DNA from 3 places in the Citrobacter sp. KH_055_1 genome. Region 3 is predicted to be linked to each of the others. Evidence: predicted binding sites of a transcription regulator. Region 3 holds the regulator's gene; each other region holds the start of a gene.

The links. Region 3 encodes CRP, which controls carbon source genes, mostly activating them, when cyclic AMP is high. Its sites were predicted from a motif close to ATGTGANNNNNNTCACAT; they were not measured.
Region 1: a site for CRP is predicted at 1,481-1,498, ahead of AC3ITF_RS13235 (arabinose ABC transporter substrate-binding protein). Genes of this name have one in related genera too.
Region 2: a site for CRP is predicted at 2,118-2,135, ahead of focA (formate transporter FocA). Genes of this name have one in related genera too.

Annotation. Positions count from the first base shown of each region.
Region 1 is NZ_CM174473.1:2,811,059-2,814,341, forward strand. Features, by position in the region: gene araG (L-arabinose ABC transporter ATP-binding protein AraG) at 1-232, opposite strand, end outside; gene AC3ITF_RS13235 (arabinose ABC transporter substrate-binding protein) at 347-1,336, opposite strand; gene AC3ITF_RS13240 (DJ-1/PfpI family protein) at 1,653-2,210, opposite strand; gene AC3ITF_RS13245 (non-heme ferritin-like protein) at 2,712-3,215, shown strand.
Region 2 is NZ_CM174473.1:3,097,996-3,101,278, forward strand. Features, by position in the region: gene ycaO (30S ribosomal protein S12 methylthiotransferase accessory factor YcaO) at 28-1,788, shown strand; gene focA (formate transporter FocA) at 2,194-3,051, shown strand; gene pflB (formate C-acetyltransferase) at 3,111-3,283, shown strand, end outside.
Region 3 is NZ_CM174473.1:355,336-358,618, forward strand. Features, by position in the region: gene AC3ITF_RS01685 (YccS/YhfK family putative transporter) at 1-1,174, opposite strand, end outside; gene crp (cAMP-activated global transcriptional regulator CRP) at 1,226-1,858, opposite strand; gene AC3ITF_RS01695 (OsmC family protein) at 2,168-2,572, shown strand; gene AC3ITF_RS01700 (phosphoribulokinase) at 2,645-3,283, opposite strand, start outside.

The DNA.
Region 1 (3,283 bases), 2.3 Mb from region 3:
TGGTGGTGTCCGCAAACGAAACCTCCTCGCCGCGGATCACCAAAGAACCCGTCGTTGGCGCATAGTTACCGCTGAGAATTTTTAATAATGTTGATTTCCCGGCGCCATTTTCACCCATCAGTGCATGCACCTGACCGGCATAGCAGTCAAAGCTAATATCCGTTAGCGCCTTAACGCCAGGGAAGGTTTTGCCAATGCCGCGAAATGAGAGATACGGGGTAGACTGTTGCATAACGTCTCCGTGAATCTAATCTGTTGCCGGATAGCGGCGTTGCCTTATCCGGCCTACTGAGGGCGTAATGTGTTGGCCGGATAAGAGACATTTTGTCTTATCCGGCATGACGTATTACTTGCCGCCTAACCCTTTTTTCGCCAGCTCTTCTTTGAAGTTATCGCGGGTGATCAGCACCACATCTGTCACTTCAGTAAATGCCGGCGGCTCAGCCCCTTTGGTCACCCAGTTGTAAAGCATTTCACTGGATTTATAGCCGTGTACGTCCGGGCTTGGCAGCAGTGAGCCGTAGAAGCCGGTCGCTTCACCTTTAGACAGTTCGCTAATCGCATCGACGCCGTTGATGCCGATACCAATCACGTTTGGTGCTTTAAAGCCCTGCCCTTCGGTCGCACGCACGCCACCCAGCACGGTGTTGTCATTCATGCCGACAATCAACCAGTGTTTAACTTCAGGATGCTGAACCAGCATGGAGTTCGCGGCGTCGAATGCGCCGGGGATATCGTTAGATTTGGTCGGAACCTGATAGATCTGTTTTTCCGGGAAGCCAGCCGCTTTGAGCGCGTCCATTGAACCGGACGTACGACGACGCGCGGTATCAAGTTCGTTGGCGGTTATCGCCATCACGGCAGAAGATTTCACATCCCAGCCGCGTTTTTGCATTTCTTTGTACAATTCCTCGCCCTGACGCTCACCAATTTTAGTGGCCGCCATCATCACCAGCGGCACGGTGTCCATCGGCTTACCTTTGGCGTTGGCAAACTGGTCATCGACAGCGATCACTTTCATGTCATAGCCACGCGCCTTTGCCATAATCGCAGGCCCGAGCTTGGGATCCGGCGTACAAATAACAAAGCCTTTTGCGCCACTTGCCGCAAGGCTGTCGATGGCATTCAGGGTTTTCTCACCATCCGGGACGGCAATCTTAATCACTTCAAAACCAAGGTCTTTACCGGCTTTATCCGCAAATTTCCATTCAGTCTGGAACCAGGGTTCTTCCGGCTGCTTGACCAGGAAACCGAGCTTCATGGATTCAGCGATAGCGGATTGTGACATAACGGCAGCCAAACCGATGGCCGCCAGCGCTTTAGTGAATTTGTGCATGGTTAACTCCAGCTTTAACGTTCTTTTATGTAGGGTAAAATCAGACGATTTTTTGTAATTCGGACGTAAAACAAGGCATTACCTTTTATTGATAAGATCAATGCCAGTGCTGAGAGTAGTTGTAGCGGGAAATTGATTCTCCATAAGAGAGCGGCATCACACCACAGAATTACAGTAATTGCGTACATAAATTCAGTGGGAAATGACATAAAAAAACGCGGTTTTTTTGGTGGGAAAAATGAGGTGTAGCAGATTAATCCATAACGTCAGTCAGTGAATCCTTGTTCCCGAATGCACACATTCGGGAACGCAATGATTACCAGGGGTAATAAATATGTTCGGCATGGTCGCGAACAGGGGCATCATCTTCCAGCAGACGAGCAGAAACGGCAAAAGCAAAATCAAAAATATGACCTAAGCCTTTGCCGCTGATCAGATTGCCATCTTCGACTACCGGCGCGTCGATGTATTCACCCTCCGTGACGTTTTGCCACAAATCCCCTGAGCACACGTAGCGACGGCCCTTCAGCAGGCCGTTGCCTCCCAGAACCCGGGCGGCGGCCGAGCACACCGGACAAATCAGTTTTCCGGCGGCATCATGACGCGCAATAAACTGGACAACCGCATCGCTGGCGGCAAGATTCACGCTGCCCTGCGGCCCACCGGGTAACACGACGGCGTCATACATCGTCTCCAGGCGGGCAGCCAGGGTGCTGTCAGTGACCATCGGAATATCGTGATAGCTCACTACCGCACGGGACTCGGCGCAGGCCAGCGTCTCAACATCAATATGCAGACGGCGAAGAATATCGATGGTGACAATGGCTTCAGCCTCTTCAAAACCGGGTGCCAGCAGCACCGCGACCTTTTTCATACTTAACTCCTCGATTTATCCACATCAATCAAACCATAAATATCGAATTATTAATGTCATTTGATTAATGAAATTCAGTAAAATTGATCAGGCGCAAAAAAAACGTCAAATATTGAGAACTCGCACCGAGGATACCTTGTCGGAAAATTTAATTTTGTGATATGAAACGCCATTTCATTATCTTTATTTAACTTTAACAACTTTAAAATCAGTTCGTTACATTCACTCCCGCTATACATCAAAATATTAAGAGCAAGAATATTCTTATAACAATATGTAAAAAAACATAAATACGAAGATTTAAGGATTTTCTTATGCGTGAGCAGGCGCTATGCTTATTTTCGATCGGCATAGAATTGCCTCAGTGATCATATAAAGGACCGGCAGAACGGATTTATTCTGCTAACAGTATTACGTGTACGTAGATGTAAAGTGCAACGGCAGCCCGTTGTACTGACGTGAGTAACGTACATTTTCCTTTCTGGAAATAAGGATATTGATATGGCTGCAGTTGGAATTGTTCACAAACTCAACACCCAAATGAATCTTGAGTTTTATGCATCAAACCTCTACCTTCACCTTAGTGAATGGTGCTACGAGCACAGTCTGACTGGCACAGCAACGTTTCTGCGTACGCAGGCACAGAGCAACGTCACGCAAATGATGCGCGTGTTTAATTTTATGAAAAGCGCGGGTGCCAACCCCATTGTCAAAGCCATCGACGTGCCAGGCGATGAGTTGACATCTCTTGAAGACTTATTTCAAAAAACGCTGGATGAATATCAACAGCGAGCCAACACACTGTCACGCTTAACAAATGAAGCAGAAGCATTGAACGATGTGCCAACCGTTGATTTTCTTCACGATCTGGAAAAAGAGCAGCAGCAGGATGGTGTGCTGTTGCAAACGATTCTTGATGAGGTTCGTAGCGCCAAACGCGCCGGACTGTGTATGGCGCAAACGGATAAGCATCTGCTAAACGTCGTTAACCACCAGCATCACTGATACTCGGCACTACCCTGTCAGCGCCTCTGTATCCAAGAGGCGCAAAAAAACCTTTCTAAAACCTGAAA
Region 2 (3,283 bases), 2.0 Mb from region 3:
GCTTTCCGTACGACAAAAGTGATTTTCATGACGCAAACATTTATTCCCGGCAAAGATGCCGCGCTGGAAGATTCCATCGCCCGCTTCCAGCAAAAATTACTCGACCTTGGTTTCCAGATTGAAGAAGCCTCATGGTTAAACCCCGTTCCTAACGTTTGGTCTGTGCATATTCGCGATAAAGAGTGCGCACTGTGTTTCACCAACGGTAAAGGCGCGACGAAAAAAGCGGCGCTGGCTTCCGCGCTGGGCGAATATTTTGAGCGTCTGTCCACCAACTACTTTTTTGCCGATTTCTGGCTGGGTGAAACTGTCGCTAACGGTCCATTCGTGCATTATCCGAACGAAAAATGGTTCCCGTTAACCGAAGAGGATGACGTTCCAGAAGGTCTGTTGGATGCCCGTCTGCGCGCGTTCTACGATCCGGAAAATGAACTGACCGGCAGCATGCTGATCGACCTGCAGTCAGGCAATGAAGAACGCGGCGTTTGCGGTCTGCCGTTTACCCGCCAGTCTGATAACCAAACCGTGTACATTCCGATGAATATCATTGGCAACCTGTACGTTTCCAACGGAATGTCTGCCGGTAACACCCCAAATGAAGCACGCGTTCAGGGGCTTTCTGAAGTCTTTGAACGTTATGTGAAGAACCGCATTATCGCAGAAAGCATCAGTCTGCCGGAAATCCCAGCCGACGTGCTGGCGCGTTACCCGGCTGTGGTCGAGTCCATCGCCAAACTGGAAGCCGAAGGGTTCCCAATTTTCGCCTATGACGGCTCGCTGGGCGGCAAATACCCGGTTATCTGTGTAGTACTGTTTAACCCGGCTAACGGGACCTGCTTTGCGTCATTTGGCGCCCACCCGGACTTCGGCGTGGCACTGGAGCGTACCGTCACTGAACTGTTGCAGGGCCGCGGTCTGAAAGATCTTGATGTCTTTATGCCCCCGACCTTTGATGATGAAGAAGTGGCTGAGCATACCAACCTCGAAACCCACTTCATCGATTCCAGCGGCCTGATCTCCTGGGATTTGTTCAAGCAAGATGCCGATTATCCGTTCGTTGACTGGAATTTCTCCGGCACTACGGAAGAAGAGTTCGCCACCCTGATGGCTATCTTCAAAACCGAAGATAAAGAAGTGTATATCGCTGATTACGAGCATCTGGGCGTGTACGCCTGCCGCATCATCGTTCCGGGGATGTCCGATATCTATCCGGCTGAAGATCTGTGGTTAGCGAACAACGGTATGGGCACACATCTGCGTGAAACCATTCTTTCTCTGCCGGGCAGCGAGTGGGATAAAGAAGACTATCTCAGCCTGCTCGAACAACTGGATGAAGAAGGTTTTGACGACTTTACCCGCGTACGTGAGCTGCTGGGTCTGGCAACAGGTTCAGACAACGGCTGGTCTACGCTGCGTATTGGTGAGCTGAAAGTGATGCTGGCATTGGCCGGCGGTGACCTGGAGCAGGCACTGATTTGGACCGAATGGACAATGGAGTTTAACGCATCGGTCTTTAGCGCCGAACGCGCCAACTACTACCGTTGCCTGCAAACGCTGCTGCTGTTGTCGCAGGAAGACGATCGCCAGCCGCTGCAGTATCTGAACGCTTTTGTCCGTATGTACGGTGCCGATGCGGTTGAAGCGGCGAGTGCGGCATTAAGCGGAGAAGCGCCGTTTTATGGCCTCCAGTCCGTCGATAGCGATCTGCAGGCTTTCCCGGCGCATCAGTCTCTGCTGAAAGCCTATGAAAAACTGCAGCGTGCAAAAGCAGCATACTGGTCAAAATAATGGCAATTAGCCTGCTCTGAGTAGGCTTCAACAATTGACTACGCTATATTACGGGGCGCATTTTGTGCCCCGTTTTTTTTATTTTTGCTTAATCAAAAATAAATGTAAAAACAAGGTTAAAAATTAGTAGTTGATATTAAAAAAAATAGCTTGATAGTGTTGCATTTTATCTCAATTACTCCATTTTAATTAACCGCTCAACGGGAGGCGAAAGGAAAAAATTCAACTCACTTTATAATTTTTAAAATTTATTTTTACTATAATAATCAAAAAGTTACTCCGTAATCGCATAAAAACCATGCGTCTTGCGGGCCTATAAGCCAGGCGAGATATGATCTATATCAAATTCTCATCTATAATGCTTTGTTAGTATCTCGTCGCCGACTTAATAAAGAGAGAGTTAGTGTGAAAGCTGACAACCCTTTTGATCTTATACTTCCTGCTGCTATGGCCAAAGTTGCCGAAGAAGCAGGCGTCTATAAAGCAACGAAACATCCGCTTAAGACGTTCTATCTGGCAATTACTGCCGGTGTGTTCATTTCAATTGCCTTTGTTTTCTATATCACCGCCACGACCGGTACTGGAACAATGCCTTTCGGTATGGCCAAGTTGATCGGTGGTATCTGCTTTTCCCTGGGACTGATTCTTTGTGTTGTCTGCGGCGCTGACCTCTTTACTTCAACCGTACTGATTGTTGTCGCTAAGGCCAGTGGACGTATTACCTGGGGCCAACTGGCAAAAAACTGGCTCAACGTTTATGTTGGCAACCTGGTAGGTTGCTTGCTCTTTGTGCTACTGATGTGGCTTTCCGGCGAATATATGACCGCTAACGGCGCATGGGGGCTAAATGTCCTGCAAACCGCCGATCACAAAGTGCATCACACCTTTGTTGAAGCCGTCAGCCTCGGTATTCTGGCAAACCTGATGGTGTGCCTGGCCGTATGGATGAGCTACTCAGGCCGTAGCCTGATGGACAAAGCGTTTATCATGGTATTGCCGGTCGCAATGTTTGTTGCCAGCGGTTTTGAGCACAGTATCGCAAACATGTTTATGATCCCTATGGGTATCGTAATACGCGATTTCGCCACACCGGAATTCTGGACCGCTGTCGGTTCTTCTCCGGAGAATTTTTCACACCTGACCGTGATGAATTTCATCACCGATAACCTGATTCCGGTTACGATCGGTAACATTATCGGCGGCGGTTTGTTAGTCGGGTTGACATACTGGGTCATTTACCTACGTGGTAACGATCATCACTAATTTGTTGATGCCCATTACACGTAGTAAATAAAAAATCCACTTAAGAAGGTAGGTGTTACATGTCCGAGCTTAATGAAAAGTTAGCCACAGCCTGGGAAGGTTTTACCAAAGGTGATTGGCAGAATGAAGTAAACGTCCGTGACTTCATTCAGAAAAACTACACTCCGTATGAGGGTGACGAGTCCTTCCTGGCTGGCGCAACTGACGCGACCACCAAGCTGTGGGACAGCGT
Region 3 (3,283 bases):
TCCAATAAGGTTTGGGCAGGTGTAAGGCGCTGCCCATCAGGCTGGCGATGCTCAGCATGACGCTGATACGCCCGGCATTACGCAACGCGGGAGATTTCAGCGACAGATAGTTTTTCAGGGCCGGGAGTAACGGCAGGCGGCGCTGTTTGTCGGCCATTAAATCTCGGGCATACAGCGGACGCTGGGTGCGTAGCACGCGGGCAATGCGGCTAAAGTGCCAGTAGCAAAACTGCCCGACCGGGTTTTCCGGGTGCTGGTTGGCAATTTTCTCCAGCGTGCCAATCTGTTTTTCCATCGAAAAGCGTGTTGGTAAGCGGTGATACAGAATGTCATCTGCCAGTACGCGTAACCGGTCGGCGACGGTGCGCGCATTCCAGCGAATCACCTGTTCTGCATGACTGCGTTCGACCAGCTTCTGCACCTCTTCTGGTTGATGCAGGCTGACGGAAATATGCTCCTGCAAATCCAGCGCCTCCTGAAAGGCCCGTAGCAGGCGTTTGTACTCGTTGTTGTGATGCGCCGACAGCATATGCATTTGCTGATAGCACTGGGTGATCAGATCCACCGCTTTTTGCTGGCGAACCAGCAGCGGGGGCAGCGCTTTTTCGGGATCGACGTGCTGGGTTAGCAGGCTGTATTTCGCTTCACAGTAATCGGCCAGTTCGCGATATAACAGGCTGAGCGATTCGCGCAGCGGCTGCTCACGCCACAGCCAGAACCAGAACCAGTTGAACGCGCCGTACCACAAAGTTCCCAGCGCATAGATCAGCAGCGGTTCCCAGACCGGCATGTTGCCAGCCAGGCTTAGCGTGAAAATTGCCGCAATCAGTGAGGCGGGCAGCAGTCGTGCATGCAGCGGGCTTAACTCGGCGGTCACGCCGAGAACCAGCGTCAGGCCGGTAAGGATCAGCGGGAGCGCAATGCTTTCTGCCAGCAATAGCTGCATGATCAGGCTACATCCGGCAAACAGTGACGCGCCAATAACTAAGCGTTTAAAAAATCGCTTATGCGGGGTATCAAGACCGGCAATGTTGCAGCAGGCGGGGACGAGGGAGAATAGCAGTCCCAGATGAAGCTGACCGATGATAAGACCGACAGCCACGGGTAAACACAGCACCAGCGTTTGTCGTAGTGCGTAGTTGATCTCGGGGTGATAAATCAGTCTTCGCCACATCGGTGCAAACAAAAATGGCGCATTACCAGGTAACGCGCCATTTCGACGAGGTTAACGCGTGCCGTAGACGACGATGGTCTTACCGTGCGCGGAGATCAGGTTCTGATCTTCCAGCATTTTCAGGATACGACCAACGGTTTCACGGGAGCAGCCAACGATCTGGCCAATTTCCTGACGGGTGATTTTGATCTGCATGCCGTCCGGGTGGGTCATCGCGTCAGGTTGTTTCGCCAGGTTCAACAGGGTCTGGGCGATACGACCGGTGACATCCAGGAAGGCCAGGTTGCCTACTTTTTCGGACGTTACCTGCAGGCGACGAGCCATCTGAGAAGACAGGCGCATCAGAATATCCGGGTTAACCTGGATTAATTGACGAAATTTTTTGTATGAAATTTCAGCAACTTCACATGCGGTTTTGGCACGTACCCAGGCGCTACGTTCCTGGCCTTCTTCAAACAGGCCTAATTCACCAATGAAATCGCCCTGATTCAGATAAGAGAGGATCATTTCTTTCCCTTCTTCATCTTTGATCAGCACTGCCACTGAGCCTTTAACGATGTAATACAACGTTTCCGCTTTTTCACCCTGGTGAATCAGCGTGCTCTTCGATGGGTACTTATGAATATGGCAATGAGACAAGAACCATTCGAGAGTCGGGTCTGTTTGCGGTTTGCCAAGCACCATGCGCGGTTATCCTCTGTTATAAGCTGTCTCCAGAGTCAGAACACGACGCTGCCTCTGGGGTTGCAAAAATATGCTTCCCGCTACCTGGGAAAGGGGCTGCTAAAAAGTGAACTGCAGCCTGTAATGTGATGTCCTCTGCATACATGCAGTACGTCAATGTATTACTGTAGCATCCTGACTGTTTTAGCATAGCTTTCGCCGTGTGTCTCCTGGTGTCTCGCTTCAGCATGACTCAGGTCGCCTTCCGTTGCGAGAATTGTTATGTACGCGTAATCTGTCAGGAAAATTGAAACATTGGAGTTACGAAATATGCAAGCGCGTGTAAAGTGGGTTGAGGGGTTAACCTTCCTCGGTGAGTCCGCCTCAGGCCACCAAATCTTGATGGACGGTAACTCCGGTGATAAAGCGCCGAGCCCGATGGAAATGGTACTCATGGCTGCGGGTGGCTGTAGCGCCATTGATGTGGTGTCGATCCTGCAAAAGGGTCGTCAGGATGTGACCAACTGCGAAGTGAAGCTCACTTCCGAGCGTCGTGAAGAAGCGCCGCGTCTGTTTACCCATATTAATCTGCATTTCATCGTTACCGGCAACGATCTGAAAGACGCTTCGGTGTCTCGCGCCGTCGATCTCTCCGCGGAAAAATACTGCTCCGTGGCGCTGATGCTGGAAAAAGCGGTGAATATTACCCATTCCTATGAAGTGATTGCCGCGTAATCCCTGATGCCGGATGGATGATGTTGATTTGTAGGCCCGATAAGCGTAACGCCATCGGGCACTTCCCACGCTTTACTCGATTTTTTTGCCTTCCATCAGTCGCTGGACCAGCGGCAGCATAATCAATTCCATCGCCAGCCCCATCTTGCCGCCCGGCACCACTAATGTATTGATATGGGAAATGAATGAGCCCTGCAGCATCGCCAGCAGCCACGGGAAGTCGATGCCTTCCAGATTACGAAAATGAATCACTACAAAGCTTTCATCCAGTGACGGAATGCTTTTGGCGGCAAAAGGATTGGAGGTGTCGACGGTCGGTACACGCTGGAAGTTAATATGCGTACGGGAAAACTGCGGGGTGATGTAATTAATGTAGTCGTCCATTGAACGTACCACCGAATCCATTACCGCCTCGCGGGAGTGACCGCGCTCGCTGGTGTCGCGGGTCAGCTTCTGGATCCACTCCAGATTGACGATCGGTACCACGCCGACCAGCAGATCAACATGCCGCGCCACGTTTTGCTGCGGCGTCACCACGCCACCGTGCAGGCCTTCATAGAATAAGACGTCTGTGGGTTCAGGCAGCGGCTGCCACGGGGTAAACGTTCCCGGAACCTGATTCCACGGTACGGCTTCATCGTAGGTGTGCAGATATTTTCGTGACTGGCCTTTGCCGGTCTGGCCGTATTCGCTGAAGGTTTGTTCCAGCAG